DNA from 2 places in the Streptomyces sp. NPDC031049 genome. Region 2 is predicted to be linked to the other one. Evidence: predicted binding sites of a transcription regulator. Region 2 holds the regulator's gene; the other holds the start of a gene.
The links. The regulator HrcA, encoded in region 2, represses chaperone genes, less so after heat shock. The targets are predictions, from matches to a motif close to TTNGCACTCNGNNNNNCNGAGTGCNAA.
Positions count from the first base shown of each region.

Region 1: groES (co-chaperone GroES) is a predicted target of HrcA. The motif match lies at 10,032-10,058, and genes of this name have one in related genera.

Region 1 covers NZ_JBVIGC010000001.1:641,037-655,953, forward strand. Annotated here, with positions in the region: gene ACZ45Q_RS02760 (GuaB3 family IMP dehydrogenase-related protein) at 1-752, opposite strand, end outside; gene guaB (IMP dehydrogenase) at 866-2,374, opposite strand; gene ACZ45Q_RS02770 (sigma-70 family RNA polymerase sigma factor) at 2,527-3,114, opposite strand; gene ACZ45Q_RS02775 (response regulator transcription factor) at 3,615-4,226, opposite strand; gene ACZ45Q_RS02780 (WhiB family transcriptional regulator) at 4,607-4,930, shown strand; gene ACZ45Q_RS02785 (LysR family transcriptional regulator) at 5,023-5,919, opposite strand; gene ACZ45Q_RS02790 (MOSC domain-containing protein) at 6,001-6,681, shown strand; gene ACZ45Q_RS02795 (SDR family NAD(P)-dependent oxidoreductase) at 6,893-7,666, shown strand; gene groL (chaperonin GroEL) at 7,836-9,461, opposite strand; gene groES (co-chaperone GroES) at 9,577-9,885, opposite strand; gene ACZ45Q_RS02810 (polysaccharide deacetylase family protein) at 10,146-10,841, opposite strand; gene ACZ45Q_RS02815 (polysaccharide deacetylase family protein) at 10,838-11,710, opposite strand; gene ACZ45Q_RS02820 (class I SAM-dependent methyltransferase) at 12,005-13,183, shown strand; gene ACZ45Q_RS02825 (LCP family protein) at 13,242-14,240, opposite strand; gene ACZ45Q_RS02830 (LacI family DNA-binding transcriptional regulator) at 14,640-14,917, opposite strand, start outside.
Region 2 covers NZ_JBVIGC010000003.1:427,444-442,360, reverse strand. Annotated here, with positions in the region: gene ACZ45Q_RS07630 (AMP-dependent synthetase/ligase) at 1-524, shown strand, start outside; gene ACZ45Q_RS07625 (SpoIIE family protein phosphatase) at 731-2,788, shown strand; gene hemW (radical SAM family heme chaperone HemW) at 2,884-4,116, shown strand; gene ACZ45Q_RS07615 (DUF3097 domain-containing protein) at 4,342-5,139, opposite strand; gene ACZ45Q_RS07610 (MBL fold metallo-hydrolase) at 5,174-5,905, opposite strand; gene hrcA (heat-inducible transcriptional repressor HrcA) at 6,070-7,086, shown strand; gene dnaJ (molecular chaperone DnaJ) at 7,087-8,226, shown strand; gene ACZ45Q_RS07595 (nitronate monooxygenase) at 8,577-9,662, shown strand; gene ACZ45Q_RS07590 (16S rRNA (uracil(1498)-N(3))-methyltransferase) at 9,659-10,399, shown strand; gene ACZ45Q_RS07585 (hypothetical protein) at 10,503-11,021, shown strand; gene ACZ45Q_RS07580 (S41 family peptidase) at 11,077-14,274, shown strand; gene ACZ45Q_RS07575 (histidine triad nucleotide-binding protein) at 14,386-14,739, shown strand; gene ACZ45Q_RS07570 (ribonuclease Z) at 14,746-14,917, shown strand, end outside.

The DNA.
Region 1 (14,917 bases), on a different contig from region 2:
TCGTCCATGTAGTCCCGGCGGGCCGCGGCCACGTCGGCGACGGCCGTCGCCATCGGGACCTGGATGCCCAGCACGTTGCGCGTGGTGTGCGCGGCGCCGCCGCCGAAGCCGACCAGCACGCCCGCCGCGCCCGTGCGCATCAGGTGCAGGGCCGCGGTGTAGGTGGCGCAGCCGCCGACGATCACCGGGACGTCCAGCTCGTAGATGAACTGCTTCAGGTTCAGCGGCTCGTGCGAGGAGGACACGTGCTCCGCCGACACCGTGGTGCCGCGGATGACGAAGATGTCCACGCCCGCGTCCACGACCGCCTTGGAGAACTGGGCGGTGCGCTGCGGGGAGAGCGCGGCGGCGGTGACCACACCGGAGTCGCGCACCTCCTTGATCCGCCGGCCGATCAGCTCCTCCTTGATCGGCGCGGCGTAGACCTCCTGGAGGCGGCGGGTCGCGGCCTCGGCGGGCAGCTCGGCGATCTCGTCGAGCAGCGGCTGCGGGTCCTCGTACCGCGTCCACAGGCCCTCGAGGTTCAGCACGCCCAGGCCGCCCAGCTCGCCGATGCGGATCGCGGTGGCCGGGGAGACGACCGAGTCCATGGGGGCGGCCAGGAACGGCAGCTCGAAGCGGTAGGCGTCGATCTGCCAGGCGATCGAGACCTCCTTCGGGTCCCGCGTACGGCGGCTGGGGACGACGGCGATGTCGTCGAAGGCGTACGCCCGGCGGCCGCGCTTGCCGCGCCCGATCTCGATCTCAGTCACGTTGGTGGCCTTTCCCTGTTGCGTTGCGGCGCCTCCCAGTATCCCCGACGCACGGCGGCAGGGCGGCCCCGGACCTGTCCGGGGCCGCCCTGCCGGCGTCGGAGGGTCGGCGGCTACCTCTTGCTGCTGTAGTTCGGCGCCTCGACCGTCATCTGGATGTCGTGCGGGTGGCTCTCCTTGAGCCCGGCGGAGGTGATCCGCACGAACCGGCCGTTGGCCTGGAGGTCGGGCACGGTCTTGCCGCCGACGTAGAACATCGACTGGCGCAGGCCGCCGACCAGCTGGTGGACGACCGAGGAGAGCGGGCCGCGGTAGGGCACCTGGCCCTCGATGCCCTCGGGGACGAGCTGCTCGTCGGAGGCGACGCCCTCCTGGAAGTAGCGGTCCTTGGAGAACGACTTGCGCTCCCCGCGGGTCTGCATGGCGCCCAGCGAGCCCATGCCGCGGTAGGACTTGAACTGCTTGCCGTTGATGAACATCAGCTCGCCCGGCGACTCCTCGCAGCCCGCGAGCAGCGAGCCGAGCATCACCGTGTCGGCGCCCGCGACCAGGGCCTTGGCGATGTCGCCGGAGTACTGGAGACCGCCGTCGCCGATCACCGGCACGCCCGCCTCACGGGCGGCGAGCGAGGCCTCGTAGATCGCCGTGACCTGCGGGACGCCGACGCCGGCGACCACGCGCGTGGTGCAGATGGAGCCGGGGCCCACGCCCACCTTGATGCCGTCGCAGCCCGCGTCGACCAGGGCCTTGGCGCCGTCGCGGGTGGCGACGTTGCCGCCGATGACGTCGACGCCGGACGAGTTGGACTTGATCTTGGCGACCATGTCGCCGACCAGGCGGGAGTGGCCGTGCGCGGTGTCGACGACGATGAAGTCGACGCCCGCCTCGATCAGCGCCTGGGCGCGCTCGTAGGCGTCACCGGCGACACCGACCGCGGCGCCGACCAGCAGCCGGCCCTCGGCGTCCTTGGAGGCGTGCGGGTACTTCTCGGCCTTGACGAAGTCCTTGACCGTGATCAGGCCCTTGAGCACGCCGTGGTCGTCGACCAGCGGCAGCTTCTCGATCTTGTGCCGGCGCAGCAGCTCCATGGCGTCCAGGCCGGAGATGCCGACCTTGCCGGTGACCAGCGGCATCGGCGTCATGACCTCGCGCACCTGCCGGGTGCGGTCGGTCTCGAAGGCCATGTCGCGGTTGGTGACGATGCCGAGCAGCTTGCCGGCGCCGTCGGTGACCGGCACGCCGCTGATGCGGAACTTGCCGCACAGCGCGTCGGCCTCGGCGAGCGTGGCGTCCGGGTGGATGGTGATGGGGTTGGCCACCATGCCGGACTCGGAGCGCTTGACCAGGTCGACCTGGTTGGCCTGGTCCTCGATGGACAGGTTGCGGTGCAGCACGCCGACGCCGCCCTGGCGGGCCATGGCGATGGCCATGCGCGACTCGGTCACCTTGTCCATGGCGGCGGACAGCAGCGGGATGTTGACCCGCACGTTCTTGGAGACGTACGAGGCGGTGTCGATCTCGTCGGGTGCCATGTCCGACGGGCCCGGCAGCAGCAGCACGTCGTCGTAGGTCAGCCCGAGTGTCGCGAATTTCTCGGGCACTCCGTCGACGTTGGCAGTCATGACACCTTCCCCAAATGGCCTTGATCGGTGCGGATGTCCATGCTAACGGGAAGTGAGGGTGTCTCATTCCACGATCAAGGACAGCACCGGGCTTCGTAGCTTCGTACGGGAGCCGGCCGCCGCCCGTTCACGGCGGTTTCCCGCGGCGGCCCTTACTGCTCCGCGAGCGCGCGCAGCCGGCTCAGTGCCCGGTGCTGTGCCACACGCACGGCCCCGGGTGACATTCCCAACATCTGGCCGGTCTCCTCGGCCGTGAGCCCCACCGCGATGCGCAGCAGGAGCAGCTCGCGCTGGTTCTCCGGCAGGTTGGCCAGCAGTTTCTTGGCCCATTCGGCGTCGCTGCTGAGCAGCGCCCGCTCCTCCGGGCCGAGGGAGTCGTCCGGCCGCTCGGGCATCTCGTCGGACGGCACCGCCGTCGAGCCGGGGTGCCGCATCGCCGCGCGCTGGAGATCGGCGACCTTGTGGGCGGCGATGGCGAAGACGAACGCCTCGAAGGGGCGCCCGGTGTCCTTGTAGCGGGGCAGTGCGAGGAGCACCGCGACGCAGACCTCCTGGGCGAGGTCCTCGACGAAGTGGCGCGCGTCGCCGGGCAGCCGGGACAGCCGGGTGCGGCAGTAGCGCAGGGCCAGTGGGTGGACGTGCGCGAGCAGGTCGTGCGTGGCCTGCTCGTCACCGTCCACGGCGCGGTGCACCAGCGCGCCCACACTCCCGTGGTCGGCTGCCGCCTCGTCGTCGCGCATCGGTCCATGGTGCCCTCTGGCCGTGCGGTCCATGGCACCGTGTCCGTTGTTGTGCACCGAAGCGTTATGAGCAGGTGCGCCGGAACTCATCCCCTGCGCCCTCCCCTTCCGCTCGACCGACTCGTCCCCGAGGAACTCCACACCTCAAGGATGCGGCATCGGCGGCGAAACGAGCACCGGGCGTCCGGCGGGTCGCCTTGTCACCCCCGCCCACCTCGCGGTAAGCGGGGATCGCCGTGAGTCCGTGGGCCCGGTCCGGGCCGCCGGTCACGGGGCGCCTCCGGGGCCCGTCCGGCGTTTCATGCCGCGGCGGCGGGGCGCACCCCGCCCCTCCACGGTGTCGTCGCCGGCCGTCGCCCGGTCCGCACCGGGCTTCGCCCGCGCGGGGGCCTTCCCGGCGCTCCGCCGCCGTCCTTCGCCGTGCGGCCGGACGCGCCGTGCCCGCTGCTGAGCCCATCGGCACCGACGGTCACCTGCGTCCCGATCCGACCGGGCCGGGCCTAGCGGACCAGGCCCCAGCGGAAGCCGAGCGCCACCGCATGGGCCCGGTCCGAGGCACCGAGCTTCTTGAACAGCCGCCGGGCATGGGTCTTGACCGTGTCCTCGGAGAGGAACAGCTCACGGCCGATCTCCGCGTTGGAGCGGCCGTGGCTCATGCCCTCCAGGACCTGGATCTCCCGGGCGGTGAGCGTCGGCGCGGCGCCCATCTCGGCGGAGCGCAGCCGGCGCGGGGCGAGCCGCCAGGTCGGGTCGGCGAGGGCCTGGGTGACCGTGGCGCGCAGTTCGGCGCGCGAGGCGTCCTTGTGCAGATAGCCACGGGCGCCGGCGGCGACCGCGAGGGCGACGCCGTCGAGGTCCTCGGCGACGGTGAGCATGATGATGCGCGCGCCGGGGTCGGCGGACAGCAGCCGCCGGACGGTCTCGACGCCGCCCAGGCCGGGCATGCGCACGTCCATCAGAATGAGGTCCGAGCGGTCGGCACCCCAGCGGCGGAGGACTTCCTCGCCGTTGGCAGCCGTCGTCACGCGCTCGACGCCGGGCACGGTCGCGACCGCGCGGCGGAGCGCCTCTCGGGCAAGCGGGGAGTCGTCGCAGACGAGGACGGATGTCATGGCCGTCCTCCGCAGCTGATGCGCGTCACCTTGAGCCTCCAGGCTGGTACGAATCGTCACCTGTGCGGTCGACCGTCTCGGACGCCCGCCCGAGCGCTTGTTCTTTCAACCGCCTCCGCACTCTCAACGACGGTCACTCGAAAGAGTTACGGGGCCGTGTGCCGTCTTCGGCACTCTACGTGAGGGCGCGGACACGGTGCAGACATGCGCGGCGGACCCACAAGCTTTCATCACAACCCATGCCCCATTCGGCCCTTTTTCTTCCGCTTTGGCAGTGTCTGAGGCTAGATTCGCAATGAGTCATATTTTCATCTCCTTAGATGGTAGTTGTACGGTCGTGGACACCCCGTCCACCCAGATCGGCTACAAGGGGTCACGCAATGGCAGATTTCTCCCGCCTTCCCGGACCGAACGCGGACCTGTGGGACTGGCAGCTCCTGGCCGCGTGCCGTGGGGTGGACAGCTCGCTGTTCTTCCATCCGGAAGGCGAACGCGGTGCGGCTCGGAGCGCTCGTGAGAACTCGGCCAAAGAGGTCTGCATGCGGTGCCCGGTGCGCGCCGAGTGCGCAGCCCACGCGCTGGCGGTGCGCGAGCCGTACGGCGTGTGGGGCGGACTGACCGAGGACGAGCGCGAGGAGCTCATGGGGCGGGCACGCAACCGCCTGGTGTCGGCGGCCAGCGGGGAAGCCGCCTCGTCTCACTGAAGGAACGTTTCTCTTGACTGGGCACGCGGAAGCGTGCCCCGCCTTCGTCCGGGCCCGTCGTGCACCCCTCGGCGCGCTGGGCTCCGGTCGGGTCAGCGCGCCGCTGCCCGCGCCAGGTGGTCCAGGGTGGCCGTCACGGCCGGGACCTGGGCCAGGTCCGGCAGCGTGAGCGCGACGATCTCGCGGCGCACCGCGGGTTCCAGCTCCACCGTGCGCGCGCCCCGCGGCCGCACCGACTCCACCGCGAGCTGGGGCAGGACGGCGACGCCCAGGCCGGCGCCGACCAGGCCGACGACGGCCGGGTAGTCGTCGGTCGCGAAGTCGATGCGCGGTGTGAAACCGGCCTCCGCGCACACCTCGACCAGCTGGCCCCGGCAGCGGGGGCAGCCCGCGATCCAGGACTGGTCGGCCAGTTCGCCGATGGACACCGACGCCGAGCGGGCGAGCGGATGCCGCTCGGGCACCAGGGCCACCAGCCGGTCGGTCAGCAGCGGCCGCACCACCAGGTCGTCCCACTCCTCCGCGCCGGCCGCGCCCTCGTAGCGGAAGGCGAGCGCCACGTCGCAGTCGCCCTCGCGCAGCAGCCCCACGGACTGCGGCGGTTCGGCCTCCTCCAGGGAGACCCGGGTGCCGGGGTGGGCGGCGCGGAGCGCGGCGAGTGCGGTGGGCACGAGCGTGGAGCTGCCGCTGGGGAAGGACACCAGGCGGACCCGTCCGGCGCGCAGGCCCGCGATCGCGGCGACCTCCTCCTCCGCCGCGGTGAGCCCGGCGAGGATGCCGGCGGCGTGGCGCACCAGGGCCTCGCCGGCCTGGGTGAGTCGCATCTCGCGTCCGTTGCGCACGAGCAGGGGCGTCCCGACGGAGGCCTCCAGGGCCTTCATCTGCTGGCTGACGGCGGGCTGGGTGCAGCCCAGCTCGCGCCCCGCCGCCGAGAAGGAGCCGGTGGCGGCGACGGCGCGCAGGACACGGAGATGGCGGGCCTCGATCACACCCCCGAGGATAAGTGACGCTTTGGTGCGGCGGCGAATAATGCGTCGACGCTTTGAGGGAGGGTCTTCTACCGTGCCGCCATGAAGCTTCTGTCAGTGAACCTGGGCCGCGCGACGCCCGTGCCGTACACGGACCAGCCGGACGGAGTGACCGGCATCGACAAGCGTCCGGCCGAGGGGCCGGTGCGGGTGGCGCCTCCGGGGACCGAGGGGACGGGCGCGAGCGGCCTCGCCGGGGACGCGGTGTGCGACACGCGGCATCACGGCGGCGCCGACCAGGCCGTCTACGCGATGGCGCGCGAGGACCTCGACGCGTGGGAGCGCGAACTGGGCCGCGCCCTGCCCGACGGCGCCTTCGGGGAGAACCTCACCACCGCCGGCCTGGACGTGTCCGGCGCGCTGATCGGCGAGCGCTGGAGGGTGGGCCCCGACGTGGTGCTGGAGGTGACGAGCGGACGGATACCGTGCCGCACCTTCCAGGGCCATCTGGGTGAGGAGGGCTGGGTCAGGCGCTTCACGCGCAAGGGCGCGCCGGGCGCGTATCTGCGGGTGATCGAGCCGGGTGAGATCCGGGCGGGCGACCCGGTGCGGATCGTGCACCGCCCCGCCCACGAGGTGACGGTGGCCCTCCAGTTCCGCGCGGTGACGACGGAGCGGGAGCTGCTGCCCCGGCTGCTGGCGGCGGGCGACGCGCTGCACCCGCAGGCACGGGCGACGGCGCGGACGTACGTGGAGAAGCAGGGGGTGCGCCAGGAGGCGTGACGGTACGTCGGCCGGCGGTGGGCCTGACGGCACGTCGGCTGACGGAGCGTCGGCAGGTGGCTGGGCCTGACGGTGCTCGCGGCGCCACCTGGTCCCCGCACTGGACGGAGGAGGACCAGTCGGCGGCGACGCTCTCGCCGGCCGGTCCACCCGTGCCGGAGGGCTGGGCCGGTGAGCGGATGGCTCTCTTCCGGGTAACTAGTCTTGCGCCATGACAACGGCTCTGATTACGGGATCGACGGCAGGGATCGGTGCCGCGTTCGCGCGGCGGCTGGCGGCCGACGGGCACGACCTGGTGCTGGTCGCCCGCGACACCGAGCGGCTGCGCCTACAGGCGACCGAGCTGCACGACCGGCACGGCATCGAGGCGGAGGTGCTGGGCGCCGACCTGGCCGAGGAGGCCGGCATCGAGGCGGTGGCGGCCCGGCTGGGTGACCGCAGGAACCCGGTCGACCTGCTGGTCAACAACGCCGGTTTCGGCAACAAGGGCCGTTATCTGGACGTCCCCATGGCCGACGAGCTGCGCATGCTCAAGGTGCACTGCGAGGCGGTGCTGCGGCTGACCTCGGCGGCGGCCGAGGCCATGCGGGAGCGGGGCCGCGGCGGTGTCGTCAACGTCGCCTCGGTCGCGGCCTTCGTGCCGCGCGGCACCTACGGGGCGTCCAAGGCGTGGGTCGTGCAGTTCACCCAGGGCGCGGCGAAGGACCTGGCGGGCAGCGGCGTACGGCTGATGGCCCTGTGCCCCGGCTTCGTGCGCACCGAGTTCCACCAGCGGGCCGGGATGGGGACGGACAACATCCCGAAGTGGATGTGGCTCGACGCGGACAAGCTGGTCGCGGCGGCCCTGGACGACCTGGCCCGCGGCAAGACCCTGTCGATCCCCGACCCCCGCTACAAGGCACTCATGGGCGCGGCGAAGCTGGTGCCGCGCGGAATGCTGGGCGGCATCACGTCGAAGACGGGACGAAAGTACGGGCCGCAGTAACAGCGCCCCGCAGGGGGGCGCGGGGAACTGCGCGACCGGCCACGACGGCGCCGCGCCCGGCATCGGACCCGCACGGGGCGGACGCGAACCCGGCACCCGCCCCAGGCATAACGCACGGTGCCCAGCACCCCCGCAGGGGCACTGGGCACCGTTCAGCTCAGCGCAGCGCTCAGTGGGCGTGGCCGTGGCCGTGGCCCGCGGCGGCCGGCTCTTCCTCTTCCTTCTTCTCGACGACCAGGGTCTCGGTCGTCAGCAGGAGGGAGGCGATGGAGGCGGCGTTCTCCAGGGCGGAGCGGGTGACCTTCACCGGGTCGATGACGCCGGCCTTGACCAGGTCGCCGTACTCGCCGGTGGCGGCGTTGTAGCCGCTGCCCTTCTCCAGCTCCTTGACCTTGGAGACGATGACGTAGCCCTCCAGGCCCGCGTTCTCCGCGATCCAGCGCAGCGGCTCGACCACGGCGTTGCGCACGACCGCGACACCGGTGGCCTCGTCGCCGGTCTTGGAGAGGTTGCCCTCCAGGACCTTGGAGGCGTGGACCAGCGCGGAGCCACCACCGGAGACGATGCCCTCCTCGACCGCGGCGCGGGTCGCGGAGATGGCGTCCTCCAGACGGTGCTTGCGCTCCTTCAGCTCCACCTCGGTGGCGGCGCCGACCTTGATCACGCACACGCCGCCGGCCAGCTTCGCGAGGCGCTCCTGGAGCTTCTCGCGGTCCCAGTCGGAGTCCGTGGCCTCGATCTCGGCCTTGATCTGGGAGACGCGGCCCTCCACGTCCTCCTTCTTGCCGGCACCGTCGACGATGGTGGTGTCGTCCTTGGTGACGGTGACGCGGCGGGCGGAGCCCAGCACGTCCAGGCCGACCTGGTCGAGCTTGAGGCCGACCTCCTCGGAGATGACCGTGGCGCCGGTGAGGACCGCCATGTCCTGGAGCATGGCCTTGCGGCGGTCGCCGAAGCCGGGGGCCTTCACCGCGACCGCGTTGAAGGTGCCGCGGATCTTGTTCACGACGAGGGTGGACAGGGCCTCGCCCTCGACGTCCTCGGCGATGATCAGCAGCGGCTTGGAGGAGTTGGCCTGGATGACCTTCTCCAGCAGCGGCAGCATGTCCGCGATGGAGGAGATCTTGCCCTGGTGGATCAGGATGTACGGGTCGTCGAGGACGGCCTCCATGCGCTCCTGGTCCGTGACGAAGTACGGCGACAGGTAGCCCTTGTCGAAGGCCATGCCCTCGGTGAAGTCCAGCTCCAGACCGAAGGTGTTCGACTCCTCGACGGTGATGACGCCGTCCTTGCCGACCTTGTCCATCGCCTCGGCGATCAGCTCGCCGACCTGCTGGTCCTGGGCGGACAGCGCGGCCACGGCGGCGATGTCGGACTTCTCGTCGATCGGGCGGGCGGTCGCGAGGAGGTCCTCGGAGACGGCGGCGACGGCCGCGTCGATGCCCTTCTTCAGCAGCGCCGGGGAGGCACCCGCGGCGACGTTCTTCAGACCCTCGCGGACCAGCGCCTGGGCCAGGACGGTGGCGGTGGTGGTGCCGTCGCCCGCGATGTCGTTGGTCTTGGTCGCCACCTCCTTCACCAGCTGGGCGCCGAGGTTCTCGTACGGGTCCTCGATCTCCACCTCACGGGCGATGGTGACGCCGTCGTTGGTGATGGTCGGGGCACCGAACTTCTTGTCGATGACGACGTTGCGGCCCTTGGGGCCGATGGTGACCTTGACGGTGTCGGCGAGCTTGTTGACGCCGCGCTCGAGGGCGCGACGGGCGTCCTCGTCGAACTTCAGGATCTTCGCCATGGGAGCGTGAGCCCTCTTCCGGAATCTGGGTTTAACGGCACTGCGCCCCGGGCGCCCGGCTTCTTATGGGTCGCGGGGGGCCAGGGGCGCAGCTAAAGCAAGGTGCTTCGGTGAATTACTTCTCGACGATCGCGAGCACGTCGCGGGCCGAGAGGACGAGGTACTCCTCGTTGTTGTACTTCACCTCGGTGCCGCCGTACTTGCTGTAGAGAACGACGTCGCCGACCTTGACGTCGAGCGGAAGGCGGTTGCCGTCCTCGAAGCGGCCCGGGCCCACGGCCAGGACGACGCCCTCCTGGGGCTTCTCCTTGGCGGTGTCCGGAATGACCAGGCCCGAAGCCGTGGTCTGCTCGGCGTCCAGCGGCTGGACCACGATGCGGTCCTCGAGCGGCTTGATGGCAACCTTGGAGCTGGCGGTCGTCACGATCCGACCTCCCCCTTCGGAGATCTCACGGGGTTAACTGTCTGAGGTGGCGACCAGGTCGATCCGTCGTCGCGGGTGCCGGACCTGCCCGTCGCTGTGTTGGCACTCTCCAGGGGGGAGTGCCAGAGCCGAGACTATGACCGGGGTTAGCACTCGGTCAAGCGGAGTGCCAATGCCGTGCGGCGCGTCGGCGGGGGTTCGCCGTGAACGCCGGTTTTTCTGGGACCGTGCGCCGCGAAGCTGCCGGGCGGTGGGACGGGCTACAGGTAGTCCTCCAGGCGGCCCACGCGCAGGCCGCCGTCCTCGATCCTCCGCAGCAGCTCCGCCGTGCGCTCCGGTGCGGTCACCGCCACGATGTCGCCGGGATGCAGGCGGTGCTCCCCGCGGGTGTACGTGACGTCGCCGGTGGCCGTCACCTGGGCCCGCCACAGGACGACCGCCGTGATGCCGCAGTCGGCGGCGGCGCGCAGGGTCGTCGTGTCGTACCGGCCGTGGGGCGGGCGGAGCAGGCGGGGGCGGACGCCGAAGCGGGCGCGGAGCTTGCGCTGCTGGCCGCAGATCTCGGCGCGCTGGCCGGCGTAGGGCAGGCCGCGCAGGGAGCGGTGTTCGAGGGTGTGGTTCTGCAGGCTCGCGCCGACGGAGCGGAGCCCGGCGAGGTCGCCGTAGGCGGGGCCGGCGACGGTGTCGGTGAGGAAGAGGGTGACCGGGAGCCTTCGGGTGCGGACCAGGTCGGTGACGTGCGGATGCCGCTCGGCGCCGTCGTCGTAGGTCAGGAAGACGACCCTGTCGCGGGTGCGGACGTGGTCGACGACCGGGGGCAGGTCCCGGGCCGGGCCGGCGGCCGCCTGGGCGCCGTCCCCGGGCGGGCGGGCGACCGGGCCGGTGGTCTGGGCGCAGGCGGCGAGCAGGACGGCCGTGAGCGCGGCGCCGGCGGACCGGAGCCGCCGGCGCCTCACAGGTAGTCCTCCAGGCGGGCCACGGCGTACCCCTCGGCGGTGACCTTGTCCAGGAACCGGCGGACCATGTCGGCCATGGTGCCCTTCCAGTCGTCGGGGCCGCGGAAGTGGCTGAGCACGATGTCGCCGGGGTGGATCTCGCGGTCCCACTCGCGGTAGTCCCAGCGGTCGACGAAGACCTCCTCGTTCCACAGCGGGACGTGCTTGATGCCGCAGCTCTTGGCGGCGCGCAGCGAGTCGGCGTTGTAGTTGCCGAAGGGCGGGCGGAAGACGGTGGGGCGCTTGCCGTAGCGCTCGCGGATGACCTTCTGCATGCCGCAGATCTCGCGCTTCTGCGCCGCGTACGACAGGCCGGGCAGGTAGGGGTGGTTGAGGGTGTGGTTGTTGAGGGTGACCCCGCGGTCCTGCATCTTCCTGAAGTAGCCGTAGTCGTCCTTCACCACGTAGTCGCTGAGGAAGGCGGTGTACGGGATCTTCAGCTCGCTCATCATCCGCAGGAACGCCGGGTCCTTCTCGGCGCCGTCGTCGATGGTCAGGAAGACGATCTTCTGCTTGGTGGGGATCGTGGTGAAGACCGGCGGGAGCCCCCGCTCGGCGTGGTCGTCGACCTCGAAGCCCTTGCGCGTGGTGATCTCCGGCTTCTCGGCCGGGGGCGCCGGCGCGGCGAGCGGGACGCGCTTCAGCCCCCAGCGCTTGGCGGCGGCGGCCCGTGCGGCGTGCGCGGCCTTGAGCTTGCCGGCGTAGGCGTCCAGCGCGCGGGCCGGCGGTGCCTGAAGGGGCTGCTGGCCGGGGGCGGGCCGCACGTCGGCGGCGTCGCCGCAGCCTGCGACGAGCGCGGTGACGGCGAGCACGGCGAGGCCGCCACGCACACGTGCGCCCCGGTTCCGGAGCAGGGGGCCGCCCGGGGACCGGAGCAGCGGGCCGTGCGGGGACCGGAGCGCACGGACGCCGGGGGTCCGGAGCGCGCGGGCCTCCCGGGACCGGAGCGCGCGGTCCCAGGGGAGCCGGACCCCGGTACTCCCGCCGCGCGCCCGGAACATCCGACTCTTGTCATTTTGTACGACTGCTCGCATGGTGCCGGATCCTGACAGCCGACGCCCCGGGAACCGGTCCGACACCGCGGCGGGCGGCGCTCCGTCCACCGACTGGCCCACAATGAGGCGGTGAACGACCTCGACGCCCTCCGCACTCCAGAAGGCCGCGCCCTCCTCGCCGAGGTGCACGGCACCGACCCCGCGCGGGAGCTCGCCGTGGCCACCCGGTTGCGGCGCGAGCACCCCGCCCACCTGGTGTCGGCGGCGCTCGCCCAGGCGCGGCTGCGGCAGCGGGCGGTGGCCAAGTTCGACGCCGAGGACGCCGGGCGCATGTTCTTCACGCCGAACGGCGTCGAGCAGTCGACGCGGGCGAACGTGGCGGCGTACCGGGCCGCGCGCCTGCGGGCGCTGGGGGTGCGCTCCGTCGCCGATCTGTGCTGCGGTATCGGTGGGGACGCGATCGCGTTCGCCCGCGCCGGCATCCGGGTGCTGGCCGTCGACCGCGATCCGGTGACCGCGGGCGTGGCCCGCGCCAACGCCGAGGCGCTCGGGCTCGCGGACCTGATCGACGTACGGGAGGCGGACGTCACGGACGTCGACACGGTCCCGTACGACGCGGTGTTCGTCGATCCCGCCCGGCGCGGCGGACGGGGCCGCGTCTTCGACCCGGAGGCCTACTCGCCGCCCCTGTCCTGGGCGGTGTCCGCCGCGCTCCGGGCGCCGCTCGGCGTGCTGAAGGTCGCTCCCGGCATCCCGCACGAGGCGATCCCCGCCGAGGCCGAGGCGGAGTGGATCTCGGACGGCGGCGACGTGAAGGAGGCCGTGCTGTGGTTCGGCACGGGCAGGACGCCGGGGGCGCGGCGGGCGGTGCTGCTGCCGTCGGAGGCGGGCGTCCGGGCCACGCCGGAGACGATGCTGCCCGATCCCGGGGTCCGTCCCGTCGGACGCTACCTGTACGAGCCCGACGGCGCCGTCATCCGCGCCCACCTGGTCGCCCAGGTCGCCGGGGAACTGGACGGCGGCCTGATCGACCCGACCATCGCCTACATCACCGCCGACGAGCGGCGCGTGACCCCGTTCGCCACCGCCTACGAGATCACCGACGTGCTGCCCTTCAACGTCAAGAAGCTGAAGGCGCTGCTGCGGGAGCGGGAGGTCGGCGTCCTCACCGTGAAGAAGCGCGGCTCGGCCGTCGAGCCGGAGGAGCTGCGCAGGAAGGTCAAGCCCCAGGGGCCGCACTCGGCGACCGTGTTCCTGACCCGGGTGGCGGGGGCGCCGACGATGCTGATCGGGCGGCCGGCGGGCTGAGCGCGTGAGGGACGGCCGCCCGCGCGGGCCGGTGCCGGCGGCGAGCCGTGACGGCCGGTCAGCGCAGGGACTCCCACAGCTCGTCGGCCTCCGGCTGGTGCGCGATCACCCGGTTGGGGTCGAACGGCGCCGGGATGACGGGCATCGTCACCGTGCGCACATCGTCCGCCGACAGGCCCGCCAGGCTCTGGCCGAGGCTCATCAGCTCGCCGAGGGAGTCCAGGCCCGTGTCGGTGGTGAGGCTGCCGGTGGCGGCGTCGGCGACGCGGTAGAGCCTGGCCGGGTCGGTGAGCAGGTCGGTGGCGGAGATCCGCTCCAGCAGGGCCCTGACCAGTTTCTGCTGGAGCTCTATGCGCGCGAGGTCACTGCCGCCGTCGAGGCCGTAGCGGGTGCGGGCCAGCGCCAGGGCCCGGGTGCCGTCGAGGTGGTGGGTGCCGGCGGGCAGGTGCAGCCGGCTCTTGTCGTCGTCGATGTCCTGCTCGGTGGTGACGGTGACCCCGCCGAGGGCGTCCACGAGCTTCGCGAAGCCGGCGAAGTCGACCTCGACGTAGTGGTCCATGCGGACGTTCGTCAGCGACTCGACCGTCTTGACCGCGCACACCGGCCCGCCGACCGCGTACGCCGTGTTGAACATGGCGCTCGACGCGGGCGCCGTCCGCTCGCCGGAGGGCAGGGGGCAGGACGGGCGGGCGACCAGGGTGTCGCGCGGGATGCTCACGACGGTCGCCTCCGTGCGCCCGGCGTCGAGGTGGACGACCATCGCGGTGTCGGAGCGGGCGCCCTCGCTGTCGCCGCCGCCGAGCCTGCGGTTCTCCTCGCCGCCGCGGGAGTCGGAGCCCAGGAGCAGGATGTTCAGCGCGCCGGTGGGGACCGAGGCGGCGGACGGGACGGCCGCCGGCCGCGGCGGGCGGTCGTCGCCGAGCGCGCCGTCGATGTCGACGCTCTCGATGTTGTCGCCGAGGCGCCAGTACGCCCAGCCGGCCGCCGCGACGCCCAGGAGCACGGCGCCCGCCAGGGCTAGGCAGGCGGCCTTCAGCACCCTCGACCGCACGCCCATGTGTCCGCCCCCGTCTCCGTCCTTCGCGGTCCCTCGTGCGTCTGCCGTGTCCCTTTCGGGTGCCCGCGGGAAGGAACGTAAGTCCGAATTGTTGCGAGCGGTGGCGCGCGGACGGGATTCTGCGGAAATTCTCAGATTGCCGAGAGCGGGACGGCCCGCCCGGCGACGTGTGCGGGCGCGCACCGGGGGCGGCGGAGGCACCACCCGCTCGGGGTCGGCGGAGGGGCGCACCAGGGGTCGGGCGGAGGCGCCCTCCCGGGTCGGCGGAGGGCGCTCCGAGGTCGACGGCGGTCGCGCTGGGGAGTCGGCGGAGGGCGCGCTACGAGGTCGGCGGAGGGCGGGCTGCGGAGTCGGCGGAGGGGGCGTCGAAAGTTTCGACGTGGTGAACGACTCTCTTCGCTAGACCGTCGCGGGCGCCGCCGTGCTGCTGCGCACCACCAGGCTGGTGGCCAGTTCCACCCGGGTCGCCGCCGCGGAGGCGTCGTCGCGGCCGAGGTCGAGGACGAGCCGGGCCGCCGCCTCGGCCATCTCCGTCAGCGGCTGCCGCACCGTCGTCAGCGGCGGCCCCACCCAGCGGGCCACCGGCAGGTCGTCGAACCCGACCACGCTCAGATCCTCCGGGATCCGCAGCCCCAGCTCCCGCGCCGCCTCGTACAGCCCGAGCGCCTGGAGGTCGT
Region 2 (14,917 bases):
AGACCGCCGAGGTGCTGGAGTCCGACGGCTGGTTCCACACCGGCGACATCGGCGAGCTGTCGGCCGACGGCTATCTGCGCATCACCGACCGCAAGAAGGACCTCATCAAGACCTCGGGCGGCAAGTACATCGCGCCCGCCGAGGTCGAGGGCCAGTTCAAGGCGGTGTGCCCGTACGTCTCCAACATCCTCGTGCACGGCGCCGACCGGAACTTCTGCACCGCGCTCATCGCCCTCGACGAGGCCGCCCTCGCCGGGTGGGCCAAGGAGAACGGTCTGGAGGGCAGGCCGTACGCCGAGATCGTCGCCGCGCCGGCCACGGTCGAGATGGTCCAGGGCTACGTCGACCAGCTCAACGCCGGGCTCCAGCGCTGGCAGACGATCAAGAAGTTCCGGCTGCTGCCGCGCGACCTCGACGTGGAGCACGGCGAGATCACGCCGAGCCTGAAGCTGAAGCGGCCGGTGGTCGAGCGGGAGTACAAGCACCTGATCGACGAGATGTACGAGGGCGCGCGCGAGGCCTGAGCCGCGCGCCGGTCCGGATCGGCGCGCACGGCGCACGCGATGTCGTCGGGATCGGTCCGTTCCGGACCGGTCCCGACCGCGTCTGTAGCACGCTTGTCACCCATGGCGGCCCACTTCGGTAACTCGGTGCGTACGCCCGTGGCCGGTCTGTCACTCTGTCGGCAGCGACCGCGGCGTATTCGTACGAAATTCCCAGGGGGCCGTCCATGGGGGCCATTCCGACACAACGGGAGACCGTCTTCCGTTCCGGTGGGGTGCCCGCGCACCCAGCGACGTCCGGGCGGACGAGCGCGATCCTGCCGGGAAGCTCCCTCGCGCCGGGAGCCGCCCGCGCGCTGCTGCGGTCGGCGCGCGCCGAGTGGACCGGGCAGGGCCTGCCCGGCGTGGAGCATCTGACCGACCGCCGCCTCGAGGACGCCCTCGTCGTCGTCAGCGAACTCGTCACCAACGCCGTCGTCCACGCCGGCACGGACGTGGAGGTGACCTGTCTGCTGGAGGAGGGCGGCGCCCTGACCGTGGAGGCGTGCGACCGGCACCCCGCCCGCGCCCCGCGTACCGACGACGCGCGCTCGCCCTACGACGCGCCCGAGTACGGCCGCGGGCTGCGCCTGGTCGCCGCGCTCTGCGAGACCTGGGGGATCACCTACCACGCGGGCGCCAAGACCGTCTGGGCCCGCCTGTCCCCGCCGGCGGGCCGCCCGGCCGCCACCGGGACGGAGGGGGCGGCGGCCGGCGCACGGAGGGAGGGCCCGGGCGCCGCGTGGGCGGAGGCGGCGGGTGCGGCGTGGGGCGAGGCGGCGGGCGCCGTGTGGGAGGAGGGACCGTCCTCCGCCCCGTCCGAGGGCACCGCCGGGGCCGGGGCCGGCGGTGCGGTCGCCGCCCGGGACGGTGCGCCCGGTGCGCCGGGGTCCCGGTGTGCCGGGGCGGCGGTCGCCGAGCCGCCGGAGGCCGGCCCGGGGCCGGACCACGACCGGGAGTGGCTGGGCCGCGCGGCGCTGTCCTTCCTCGCCGAGGCCTCCGACCTGCTCGCCGGACAGCTCGACGAGGATCTCGTCACCTCCCTCACCGGCCAGCTGATCGTGCCGCGGCTCGCCGACTGGTGCGCGGTGTGGCTGGAGGACGAGTCCCTGGGCCGTTCCGCCACCGCCGCCCGCCTCGCCCGCGTCTGGCACGCCAGCGAGAGCCGCGTCGAGGAACTGCACCGGGTCCTGGAGAAGAGCCCGCCGTGCCCGTCCGACGCCGTGGACGCCGGGCCGGTCGCCCACCCCTGGCCCGGCGAGGCGCTCGGCCCGCACGAGACCCGCGGTGCCGCCCTCGCCTACCGGCTGGCCGCCGGCGGACGGCCGCTGGGCACGCTGGTCATCGGCCGGGCCGGCCCGCCCCGCTTCCCCGAGGAGATCACCGGCCTCGTGGAGGACCTCAGCCGCCGGGTGGCGCTCGCCATCGGCGCCGCCCGCCAGTACGCCCGGCAGGCCGCCATCAGCGCCGTACTCCAGCGCGGACTGCTGCCCGGCGCGGTCGCCGAGATCCCCGGGGTGCGCACCGCCCTCGTGCACGAGCCGTGCGTCAAGGGCGGCCCCAGCGGCGACTTCTACGACCTCTTCCCGGCCGGCGACGGCCGCTGGTGCTTCGCCGTCGGCGACGTCCAGGGCAAGGGCCCCGAGGCCGCCGTCGTCATCGGGCTGGCCCGGCCCTGGCTGCGGCTGCTGGCCCGCGAGGGCTACGGCGTCCCCGGCGTCCTGGACCGGCTCAACCAGCTCCTCCTGGACGACGCCACCGAGGCCGCCGACGCCGCCGCCCGTGCGCTGGTGGCCGCCGGTGCCCGCCCGGCCGTGCCCGGCGACGGCCCCCAGACCCGCTTCCTCTCCCTCCTCTACGGCGAACTGGTCCCCTTCGCCGGCGGCGTCCGCTGCACCCTCGCCTCCGCCGGTCACCCCCTGCCCCTGCTGCTGGCGCCCGACGGCATCGTCCGCACGGCGGCGCAGCCGCAGACCCTCCTCGGGGTGATAGAGGACACGGCGTACACCAGCGACACCGTCGAACTGCGCTCCGGCGACACGCTGCTGTGCGTCACGGACGGGATCACCGAGCGGCGCGACGGCTCCCGGCAGTTCGACGACGGCGACGGGCTCGCGGCGGCCCTGGCCGGGTGCGCGGGGCTGGCGGCCGAGCCGATCGCCGAGCGCATCCGGCGGCTGGTGCACGACTTCGGGGACCGGCCGCCGGACGACGATCTCGCACTGCTGGTGCTCCAGGCGGAGTAGCCGGCGCTTCGGGCGGAGCGGGCGGGGCAGGCGGGGCAGGCAGACCAGGCAGAGCGGGGAAGGAGCAACGGGGCGGGTGCGGGACAATGGAGGGCATGCCCTCCGCACTCCCCGACGGCGAACCCGTCCCGGCCGACGGTGCGCTCCCCGCCTCCGCGCTCGCCGGGGCCGCGGACCGCCCGCTCGGCTTCTACCTGCACGTCCCCTACTGCGCGACCCGCTGCGGCTACTGCGACTTCAACACCTACACCGCGACCGAGCTGCGCGGCACCGGCGGCGTGCTCGCCTCCCGCGACAACTACGCCGACACCCTGATCGACGAGATCCGACTCGCCCGCAAGGTGCTCGGCGACGACCCGCGCGCCGTCCGCACGGTGTTCGTCGGCGGCGGTACGCCCACCCTGCTGGCCGCCGGCGACCTGGTACGGATGCTGCGCGCGCTCCGGGACGAGTTCGGACTGGCGCCGGACGCCGAGATCACCACGGAGGCGAACCCGGAATCGGTCGACCCGGCCTATCTGGCGGCCCTGCGGCAGGGCGGCTTCAACCGGATCTCCTTCGGCATGCAGAGCGCCCGGCAGCACGTGCTGAAGGTGCTCGACCGCACCCACACCCCCGGGCGCCCCGAGGCGTGCGTCGCGGAGGCCCGCGCGGCCGGCTTCGACCACGTCAACCTCGACCTGATCTACGGCACGCCCGGCGAGTCCGACGACGACTGGCGGGCGTCGCTGGACGCCGCGCTCGGCGCCGGGCCCGACCACGTCTCGGCGTACGCGCTGATCGTCGAGGAGGGCACGCAGCTCGCCCGGCGCGTCCGGCGCGGCGAGATCCCGATGACCGACGACGACGTGCACGCCGACCGGTACCTGATCGCCGAGGAGCGGCTGTCGGCGGCGGGCTACGACTGGTACGAGGTGTCCAACTGGGCCACCTCGGACGCGGGACGCTGCCTGCACAACGAGCTGTACTGGCGGGGCGCCGACTGGTGGGGTGCCGGGCCGGGCGCGCACAGCCACGTGGGCGGGGTGCGGTGGTGGAACGCCAAGCACCCGGGGGCGTACGCCGCCGCGCTGGCCGGCGGGCGGTCACCGGGGGCCGGGCGGGAGGTCCTGACGGAGGAGGACCGGCGCGTGGAGCGGGTGCTGCTGGAGCTGAGGCTGCGGGAGGGGGTGCCGTTGTCGCTGCTGCGGGAGCGGGGGGTGGCCGCCTCGCGGCGGGCGCTGTCGGAGGGGCTGCTGGAGGGGGCGCCGTACGAGGAGGGGCGGGCCGTGCTGACGTTGCGGGGGCGGTTGCTGGCGGACGCGGTGGTCCGGGACCTGGTGGACTGACCTCCCCGTTTTCCTCGCCCCCGCCGCCCCTACCCGTCCCGTCCTTCTGGGGGCTGCGCCCCCAGGCCCCCGCTTCGGCCGGAACGGCCTCGTCCTCGAACGCCGGACGGGCTGGTAAGTCAGCCCCTCTGGGGGTGCCCCCTCCGGGGGAGTTTGAGGAGCGGGGGTCCGGGGGCGGAGCCCCCGGGGGACGGGAATGGGTAGGGGCGGCGGGGGCGGAGGGCGTCAGGTCGTCACGAAGTCGATCAGTTCCTCCACGCGGCCCAGCAGCTCCGGCTCCAGGTCCTTGTACGAGCGCACCCGGGACAGGATCCGCTGCCACGCCGCCCCCGTGTTCTCCGGCCAGCCCAGCGCCCGGCACACCCCCGTCTTCCAGTCCTGGCCGCGCGGCACCCGCGGCCAGCCCTCGATGCCCAGGGACGACGGCTTCACCGCCTCCCAGACGTCGATGTACGGATGGCCCACCACCAGCGCGTGCTCGCCGGTGACCGACTCCGCGATGCGCCACTCCTTCGAGCCCGGCACGAGATGGTCCACCAGGACGCCCAGACGCGCGTCGGGGCCCGGCCCGAACTCGGCGACGATCGACGGCAGGTCGTCCACGCCCTCCAGGTACTCCACCACCACGCCCTCGATGCGCAGGTCGTCGCCCCAGACCTTCTCGACCAGCTCGGCGTCGTGCCGCCCCTCGACGTAGATGCGGCCGGCGCGGGCCACGCGCGCGCGTGCGCCGGGCACGGCGACCGAGCCCGACGCCGTCCGCGCGGGGCGCACGGGACCCGAGGAGGGCCGCACCAGGGTCACCACCCGCCCCTCCAGCAGGAAGCCCCGCGGCTGGAGCGGGAACACCCGGCGCTTGCCGAACCGGTCCTCCAGCGTCACCGTGCCCGCCTCGCAGCCGGTCACCGCGCCGCAGAAACCGGTCCCCGGCTCCTCCACCACCAGTCCCGGCTCGGCCGGAACCTCCGGCACCGGCTGCGGCTTCTTCCACGGCGGGGTCAGATCGGGGGAGTACTGGCGCATTCTCCCGACGATAGGAGAATCCCGCCGGCCGTGATCAGCGCGACACGCCGTGCCGGGCGGCCAGCGCGTCCCGCTGGGCCCGCACGAACTCCGCGTCCACCACCGCCCCGTGACCGGGTACGTACAGCGCGTCGTCGCCGCCCAGGTCGAGGAGCCGGTCGAGGGCGGCCGGCCAGTGCGCCGGTACGGCGTCGGGGCCCGCCTGAGGTGCGCCGGACTCCTCGACCAGGTCGCCGCAGAAGACGACCTCCGGGTCGCCCGGCACCAGCACCGCCAGGTCGTGCGCGGTGTGCCCGGGCCCCAGGTTGGCCAGCAGGACCTGCCGGCCGCCGCCGAGGTCGAGGGTCCACTCGCCGCACACCTGATGGCGCACCGGCACCAGGGCGTCCGCCGCCTCCTCCGCCCGGCGCGCGTCCAAACCGTGGGCGACCGCGTCGGCCCGCAGCTCCTCCCGCCCGGAGACGGTGCCCAGGGCCGTGTCCACGCCCACCGCGCCGTACACCTCCGCGCCCGCGAAGGCCGCCGCGCCGAAGACGTGGTCGAAGTGGGGATGGGTCAGCGCGAGATGCGTCACACGGTGACCCGTGAGCGCCTGCGCCTCGGCGCGCAGCCGGGCGCCCTCGCCCAGACTCGCCCCGGCGTCGATCAGCAGCGCCGCGCCCCGGCCGACGACGAGCCCCGCCGTGCAGTCCCACACCGGCAGCCGGCACCGCCCGACACCGGCCGCCACCCTCTCCCACCCCAGCTCTTCCCAAGTCACCGTCATACCGCGACGCTAACGGGGACGACGGATCCGGGCACGACGGGCGCGGGCCCGGCCTTGCCCGGGGAGTACCCCACGGCCGTACACTGGCCGGGGAAGTTTGGCACTCACCCGCGCCGAGTGCCAGGAGGGGCGTCCGGGCGAAGGACTTCTGGAGGTGTTGCGCGATGCTCAGTGAACGAAGGCTTCAGGTGCTGCGCGCCATCGTCCAGGACTACGTCGGCACCGAGGAGCCCGTCGGCTCCAAGGCCCTCACCGAGCGGCACAACCTCGGCGTCTCCCCGGCCACCGTGCGCAACGACATGGCGGCCCTGGAGGAGGAGGGGTTCATCGCCCAGCCGCACACCAGCGCCGGGCGCATCCCCACCGACAAGGGCTACCGTCTCTTCGTCGACAAGCTGGCCGGCGTCAAGCCGATGACGGCCCCCGAGCGGCGCGCCATCCAGAACTTCCTGGAGGGCGCCGTCGACCTCGACGACGTGGTGGCGCGCACGGTGCGGCTGCTGGCGCAGCTGACCCGGCAGGTCGCCGTCGTCCAGTACCCGTCCCTGACCCGCTCGACCGTGCGGCACGTGGAGCTGCTCTCGCTCGCGCCCGCGCGCCTGATGCTGGTGCTGATCACGGACACCGGCCGGGTGGAGCAGCGGATGGTCGACTGCCCGGTGCCGTTCGGCGAGAGTTCGCTCGCGGACCTGCGCGCGCGGCTCAACAGCCGGGTCGCGGGCCGCCGTTTCACGGACGTGCCGACGCTGGTGGAGGACCTGCCGGACGCCTTCGACCCGGAGGACCGCGGTACGGTCTCGACGGTGCTCTCCACTCTCCTGGAGACGCTGGTCGAGGAGAACGAGGAGCGGCTGATGATCGGCGGCACCGCCAATCTCACCCGCTTCGGGCACGACTTCCCCCTCACGATCCGGCCGGTGCTGGAGGCGCTGGAGGAGCAGATGGTGCTCCTCAAGCTGCTCGGCGAGGCCAAGGATCCGGGCGTGACCGTCCGTATCGGTCATGAGAACGCCCACGAAGGACTCAACTCCACGTCCGTCGTGTCGGTGGGCTACGGTTCGGGCGGCGAGGCGGTTGCCAAGCTCGGCGTGGTCGGACCGACCCGCATGGACTACCCGGGAACGATGGGAGCGGTACGCGCAGTGGCACGGTACGTCGGACAGATCCTGGCGGAGTCGTAGGTGGCCACGGACTATTACGCCGTTCTCGGCGTGCGCCGCGACGCGTCGCAGGAAGAGATCAAGAAGGCCTTCCGGCGGCTCGCGCGCGAGCTGCACCCGGACGTCAATCCGGACCCGAAGACCCAGGAGCGGTTCAAGGAGATCAACGCCGCTTACGAGGTGCTGTCGGACCCGCAGAAGAAGCAGGTCTACGACCTCGGCGGCGACCCGCTCTCCCAGGCCGCCGGCGGTGGCGGGGCCGGTGGCTTCGGCGCGGGCGGCTTCGGCAACTTCTCCGACATCATGGACGCGTTCTTCGGCACGGCGTCGCAGCGCGGGCCGCGCTCGCGCACCCGCCGGGGCCAGGACGCCATGATCCGGATCGAGGTCGAGCTGGACGAGGCCGCGTTCGGCACGACGAAGGACATCCAGGTCGACACGGCCGTCGTCTGCACCACCTGCAACGGTGAGGGCGCGGCGCCGGGCACGAGTGCCCAGACGTGTGACATGTGCCGCGGCCGCGGTGAGGTCTCCCAGGTCACCCGGTCCTTCCTCGGCCAGGTCATGACCTCCCGGCCCTGCCCCCAGTGCCAGGGCTTCGGCACGGTGGTGCCGACGCCGTGCCCCGAGTGCGCCGGTGACGGACGCATCCGCTCGCGCCGCACGCTGACCGTGAAGATCCCGGCCGGTGTCGACAACGGCACGCGGATCCAGCTGGCCGGTGAGGGCGAGGTCGGTCCCGGCGGCGGTCCGGCCGGTGACCTGTACGTCGAGATCCACGAGCTGCCGCACCCGGTGTTCCAGCGCCGCGGTGACGACCTGCACTGCACGGTCACGATTCCCATGACCGCGGCGGCCCTCGGCACCAAGGTGCCGCTGGAGACGCTCGACGGCATGGAGGAGGTCGACATCCGGCCCGGCACGCAGTCCGGGCAGTCGATTCCGCTGCACGGCCGGGGTGTCACGCATCTGCGGGGCGGGGGCCGGGGCGACCTCATCGTGCATGTCGAGGTCACCACGCCGACGAAGCTCGATCCCGAGCAGGAGCGGCTGCTGCGGGAGCTGGCGAAGCTGCGGGGTGAGGAGCGGCCGCAGGGGCAGTTCCAGCCCGGGCAGCAGGGGTTGTTCTCGCGGTTGAAGGACGCGTTCAACGGCCGCTGAGCTCCTGCCGGACGCTCAGCCCGGTTTTTCGCCCCCGCCGCCCCTACCCTCCCCCACTCTCGGCTTCGCTCGAGCGGGGGGACCCCCATCGTCCCCTGGGGGCTGCCGCCCCCAGACCCCCGCTTCGGCCTGAACGGCCTCGTCCTCAAACGCCGGACGGGCTGGTACGTCAGCCCCTCTGGGGGTGCCCCCTCCGGGGGAGTTTGAGGAGCGGGGGTCCGGGGGCGGAGCCCCCGGGGACGGGACGGGTAGGGGCGGCGGGGGCGGAGGAAAAAGCGGGGGATGCTTCTGGCGTATGCCGACGGAAGGCCGGATTCGGACTTGTTCGGAGGTCGTGAAAACATGCCGTCATGTCCTCCGCACTGACCGATCTCTTCCCCTACCCGATCGTGCAGGCTCCCATGGCGGGCGGCGTCTCCGTGCCGCGGCTCGCCGCCGCCGTCTGCGAGGCCGGAGGGCTCGGGTTCCTGGCCGCCGGGTACAAGACCGCCGACGGGATGTACCAGGAGATCAAGCAGGTGCGGGGCCTGACCGGCCGCCCCTTCGGCGTCAACCTCTTCCTTCCGCAGCCGGAGACGTCCGACCCCGCCGCGGTCGACGTCTACGCCCACCAGCTCGCCGGAGAGGCCGGCTGGTACGAGACCGAGCTCGGCGACCGGGACAGCGGCCGGGACGACGGCTACGACACCAAGCTCGCGGTGCTGCTGGACAACCCGGTGCCGGTCGTCTCCTTCCACTTCGGCGTGCCCAGCCGCGACGTCGTCGACTCCCTGCACCGCGTCGGCACCTTCGTCCTGGTCACCGCCACCACGGCGGAGGAGGCCCGGGCCGTGGAGCGGTCCGGCGCGGACGCGGTGATCGCGCAGGGCGTGGAGGCCGGCGGCCACCAGGGCACCCACCGGGACCTGCCGGAGACCGACGGCGGCGGCATGGGCCTGCTGGCGCTGGTCGCCGAGGTCCGCGAGGCGGTGAGCCTGCCCGTCGTCGCCGCCGGCGGCATCATGCGCGGGGCGCAGATCGCCGCGGTGCTCGCGGCCGGGGCGAGCGCCGCCCAGCTCGGCACCGCCTTCCTCGCCACCCCCGAGTCCGGCGCCCACGCCCTGCACAAGCAGGCGCTGACCAACCCCCTCTTCGTCCGCACCGAGCTGACCCGCGCCTTCTCCGGCCGCCCGGCGCGCGGCCTGGTCAACCGCTTCCTGCGCGAGCACGGCCCGTACGCGCCGGCCGCCTACCCGGAGGTGCACCACCTCACCGCGCCGCTGCGGAAGGCGGCGGCGAAGGCCGACGACGCGCAGGGCATGGCGCTGTGGGCGGGGCAGGGCCACCGCATGGCACGCGAGCTGCCCGCCGGTCAGCTGGTGGAGGTCCTCGTCGCCGAACTCGCCGCCGCCGGGACAGCGTTGTCGGCGTACACCGCGGGAGGCGGGAACCGATGACGGCACCGGTGTTCGTGGTGGAGCGCCTCGAGGCGGCCGGCGGCGGCCGGTACGTGCTCGACGGCCCCGAGGGGCGGCACGCCGTCTCCGTGAAGCGGCTGCGGCCCGGCGAGAGCGTGGTCCTCACGGACGGGGCCGGGCGCTGGGCCGAGGGCGAGGTGCTGGCCGCCGAGGGCAAGGACCGGCTCCTCGTCCGGCTCGACCCGGTGACCGAGGAGCCGCCGGAAGAGCCCCGCATCACCGTCGTCCAGGCCCTCCCCAAGGGCGATCGCGGCGAACTGGCCGTCGAGACCATGACCGAGGTCGGCGTGGACGCGATCGTGCCCTGGGCGGCGTCCCGCTGCATCACCCAGTGGAAGGGCGAGCGGGGCCTGAAGGCGCTCGGCAAGTGGCGGGCGACGGCCCGCGAGGCCGGCAAGCAGTCCCGCAGGGTCCGCTTCCCCGAGGTCGCGGACCTCGCCTCCACCAAGCGGGTCGCGGCACTCCTGGCCGCCGCCGACTTCGCCGCCGTACTGCACGAGACCGGCGAGGAGCCGCTGGCCACCGCCGAACTCCCCGGCACCGGCGACATCGTGCTGGTCGTCGGGCCCGAAGGCGGGGTGTCCCCCGAGGAGTTGGCGCTCTTCGCGGACGCCGGGGCGACGCCGTACGTCCTCGGCCGCACCGTGCTGCGGACCTCCACCGCGGGCACCGCGGCTACGGCCCTGCTGCTGGGGCGCACCGGCCGCTGGGGCTGACGGGCGGTCACCGCGGGGTGGTGACCGGATGCGCGCCCGGGGTGGTGCGAAGTGGCCGTATGCGCCCTACCGTCCCGGACCCGCCGGTGGCAGGCTGCCCGGTATGGGGGCATGGAGGCGGATGCTGGGCGCCGGGATCGCCGTGCTCGCCGCAGGCGGGGCCGTCGTCGCCTGCGAGCCGGGCGGGCCGGGTTCCGCGTCCGTGGCGTACACCACCGACGAGACCGTGACGCGGGAGCTGGAGCGGCGCAAGGCCGAGGTGCGGTGGCTCAGTTGCACGGCCGACTACGGCGACGCGTCGCCCTCCGGGGCCTCCGCGCCGGCCGGCGCGGAGACCGTCGCCTCCGTCGACTGCGACGGAGAGACGAAGGACGGCAAGGAGATCACCGTCGACGGGAAGGTGACCCGGGTCGTCGACGGCAGCTGTGTGCGCGGCGAGCTGACCGCGAAGGTGGACGGCAGGCGGTGGTTCCGCGTCGACGGGCTGGGCGACTGCGACGCCACCCCCACCCCGCCCCCGGACGACCCCGGACACAACGGGCCCCGGCCCACCGTCACGGTGACGGTGACCAAGACGGTGTGGTGCCAGGAACGCCCCGGCTGCTGGCCCGAGGGCAAGTGATCCGAACTGATCCAAACCCCTGTCCGGGGCCGTCGCCGCTGCATAGGGTGAGGGCGTGACACAGTCCGCAGCGCCTGCCTACCTCCGGTTTCCGCACCCGCACGGCGAGTTGGTCGCCTTCACCGCCGAGGACGACGTCTGGCTCGCCCCGCTCGACGGCGGACGGGCCTGGCGGGTCAGTGCCGACAACGTGCCGGTGACCCAGCCCCGCATCTCGCCCGACGGCACCACCGTCGCCTGGACCTCCACCCGCGACGGAGCCCCCGAGGTGCACGTCGCGCCCGTGGACGGCGGACCCTCCACGCGCCTGACGTACTGGGGGAGCCCGAAGACCCAGGTCCGCGGCTGGACCCCGGACGGGCAGGTCCTGGCCATCAGCTCCTACGGCCAGGCCAGCCTGCGCCGCACCTGGGCCCGCGCCGTCCCGCTCGACGGGGGACCGGCCACCACACTGCCGTACGGGCCCGTCGGCGACGTCGTCCACGGGCCGCGCACCGTGCTGCTGTCCGCGCCCATGGGCCGCGAGGCCGCCTGGTGGAAGCGGTACCGGGGCGGCACGGCGGGCAAGCTGTGGATCGACCCCGAGGACGACGGGGAGTTCGTCCGGCTCCACGCCGGCCTCGACGGCAACATCGAGTACCCGATGTGGGTGGGGGACAGGCTCGCCTTCCTCTGCGACCACGAGGGCACCGGAGCGCTGTACTCCTCCCTCGCCGACGGCTCCGACCTGCGCCGGCACACCCCGCTCGGTGGTTTCTACGCCCGGCACGCCGCCACCGACGGCACCCGCGTCGTCTACTCCAGCGCCGGCGAGCTGTGGGCGCTGGACGACCTGGACGGCGCCGAGCCGCGCCGGCTCGACGTCCGGCTCGGCGGGCCGCGCGTCGACCTCCAGCCCTACCCGCTGAACGTCTCCCGCTTCTACGGTGCCGCCTCCCCCGACCACACCGCCCGCGGCAGCGCCGTCTGCGTGCGCGGCGGCGTCCACTGGGTGACCCACCGCTCCGGCCCCGCCCGCGCGCTGGCCGCGACGCCCGGCGTCCGGGCCCGGCTGCCGCGCACCTTCCGCGCCGAGGGCGAGGAGTGGGTGGTGTGGGTGACCGACGCCGAGGGCGACGACGCCCTGGAGTTCGCCCCCGCCACCGGCCCGGCGCCCGGCACGACCCCGCGCCGGCTCGCCGCCGGGCGGCTCGGCCGGGTCCTGGAACTGGCCGTGGCGCCCGACGGCGGCCGCGCCGCCGTCGCCTCCCACGACGGGCGGCTGCTGCTCGTCGAACGCGAGACCGGCGAGGTCCGCGAGGTCGACCGCAGCGAGGACGGCGACGTCTGCGGACTGGTCTTCTCGCCCGACTCGGCCTGGCTCGCCTGGTCCCACCCGGGCCCGCGCCCCCTGTGCCAGCTCAAACTGGCCAACACCACCGACCTGACGGTCACCGAGGCGACCCCGCTGCGCTTCCAGGACTACGCCCCCGCCTTCACCCTCGACGGCAAGCACCTGGCGTTCCTGTCGGCCCGCTCCTTCGACCCGGTCTACGACGAGCACGTCTTCGACCTGGCGTTCGTCGAGGGCGTCCGCCCCTACCTGATCACGCTCGCCGCGACCACCCCCTCGCCCTTCGGCCCGCAGCGGCACGGCCGCCCCTTCGAGACCCCGGACCGCGACGAGACCCCCGACAGCGAGGGCACCCCCGCCACCCGCGTCGACCTGGAGGGCCTCGCCGACCGGATCGTGCCGTTCCCCGTCGAGGCCGCCCGCTACTCCGGGCTGCGGGCCGCCAAGGACGGCGTGCTGTGGCTCAGGCACCCCGTCGCCGGTGTGCTCGGCGCCTCCCGGGCCACCCCGGACGACCCCGAACCCAAGACCGAGCTGGAGCGCTACGACCTCGCCCAGCAGCGCGTCGAGCACCTCGCCGCCGACGCCGACGACTTCGAGGTCAGCGGTGACGGCAAGCGGGTGCTGCTGTGGACCGACGGGCGGCTCAAGGTCGTTCCCAGCGATCGGCGCGCCTCGGGCGACGAGGACAGCGACACCAACATCACCGTGGACCTCACCCGGGTGCGCCAGCGGGTCGACCCGGCGGCCGAGTGGCGGCAGATGTACGAGGAGACCGGCCGCCTGATGCGGGACCACTTCTGGCGGCCGGACATGAGCGGCGTCGACTGGGAGGCCGTACGGGACCGCTACCGCCCCGTCCTCGACCGGCTCGCCACCCACGACGACCTGGTCGACCTGCTGTGGGAGGTGCAGGGCGAACTCGGCACCTCGCACGCCTACGTCATGCCGCGCGGCGGACACGGCGGCGGCGCCCGGCAGGGGCTGCTCGGCGCCGACATCTCCCGGCACGAGGACGGCACCTGGCGCGTCGACCGCGTCCTGCCCTCGGAGACCTCCGACCCCGAGGCCCGCTCCCCGCTCGCCGCGCCCGGTGTCGCCGTGCGGGCCGGGGACGCGATCGTCGCCGTCGCCGGGCAGCCCGTCGACCCGGTCACCGGGCCCGGACCGCTGCTGGTCGGCACGGCGGGCAAGCCCGTGGAACTGACCGTCCTGCCCGCCGGCGGCGGCGACCCCCGGCACCCCGTCGTGATCCCCCTCGCCGACGAGGAGGCCCTGCGCTACCACGCCTGGGTCGCCGACCGGCGCGCCTACGTCCACGAGCGCTCCGGCGGCCGGCTCGGCTACCTCCACGTCCCCGACATGCAGGCCCCCGGCTGGGCGCAGATCCACCGCGACCTGCGGGTGGAGGTCGCCCGCGAGGGGCTCGTCGTGGACGTCCGGGAGAACCGCGGCGGCCACACCTCGCAGCTCGTCGTCGAGAAGCTGGCCCGGCGGATCGTCGGCTGGGACCTGCCGCGCGGCATGCGCGCCGAGAGTTACCCCCGGGACGCGCCGCGCGGGCCGGTGGTCGCCGTCGCCAACGAGTTCTCCGGTTCGGACGGCGACATCGTCAACGCGGCGATCAAGGCGCTCGGGCTCGGCCCGGTCGTCGGCACCCGCACCTGGGGCGGCGTCGTCGGCATCGACAGCCGCTACCGGCTGGTCGACGGCACGCTCGTCACCCAGCCCAAGTACGCCTTCTGGCTCCAGGGGTACGGGTGGGGCGTGGAGAACCACGGCGTCGATCCGGACGTGGAGGTGCCGCAGCGTCCGCAGGACCACGCCGCGGGCCGCGACCCCCAGCTGGACGAGGCGGTCCGGATCGCCCTGGAGGCCCTGGAGCGGACCCCGGCGAAGACCCCGCCGAGCCTGCCGTAGAGCCCGGCCCCGGCTCCCGCCGTTCCGCCGAGGCCCGCGGCCACGGCGGGGCGGCGGCCACGGCGGGGCGGCTACGATGCCCGTAGAAGATCACCGGTGTGAGGAGGCCCCATGGCAGGGGAACCGCAGGACGACTGTCTGTTCTGCAAGATCGTCGCGGGGACGATCCCGGCGACGATCGTCCGCGAGACGGAGACCACCGTCGCCTTCCGCGACATCAACCCGCAGGCGCCCACCCACGTCCTGGTGATCCCCAAGGCGCACTACCGGGACGCCGCCGCGCTCGCCGCGGGCGCCCCGGAGCTGGCCGCGGACGTGCTGCGCGAGACGCAGGCCGTCGCCGACGACGAGAAGCTGGACAGCTACCGCATCGTCTTCAACACCGGCACCGGCGCCGGACAGACCGTGTGGCACACCCACGCCCACGTCCTCGGCGGCCGCGGCCTGGAATGGCCCCCGGGGTAAGCCGCCTTGTCCGTACGCGAACTGGTGGTCCTCGGCACCGCCAGCCAGGTCCCCACCCGGCACCGCAACCACAACGGCTACCTGCTGCGCTGGGACGGCGAGGGCATCCTGTTCGACCCCGGCGAGGGCACCCAGCGGCAGATGCTGCGCGCCGGGGTCGCCGCCCACGACCTGAACC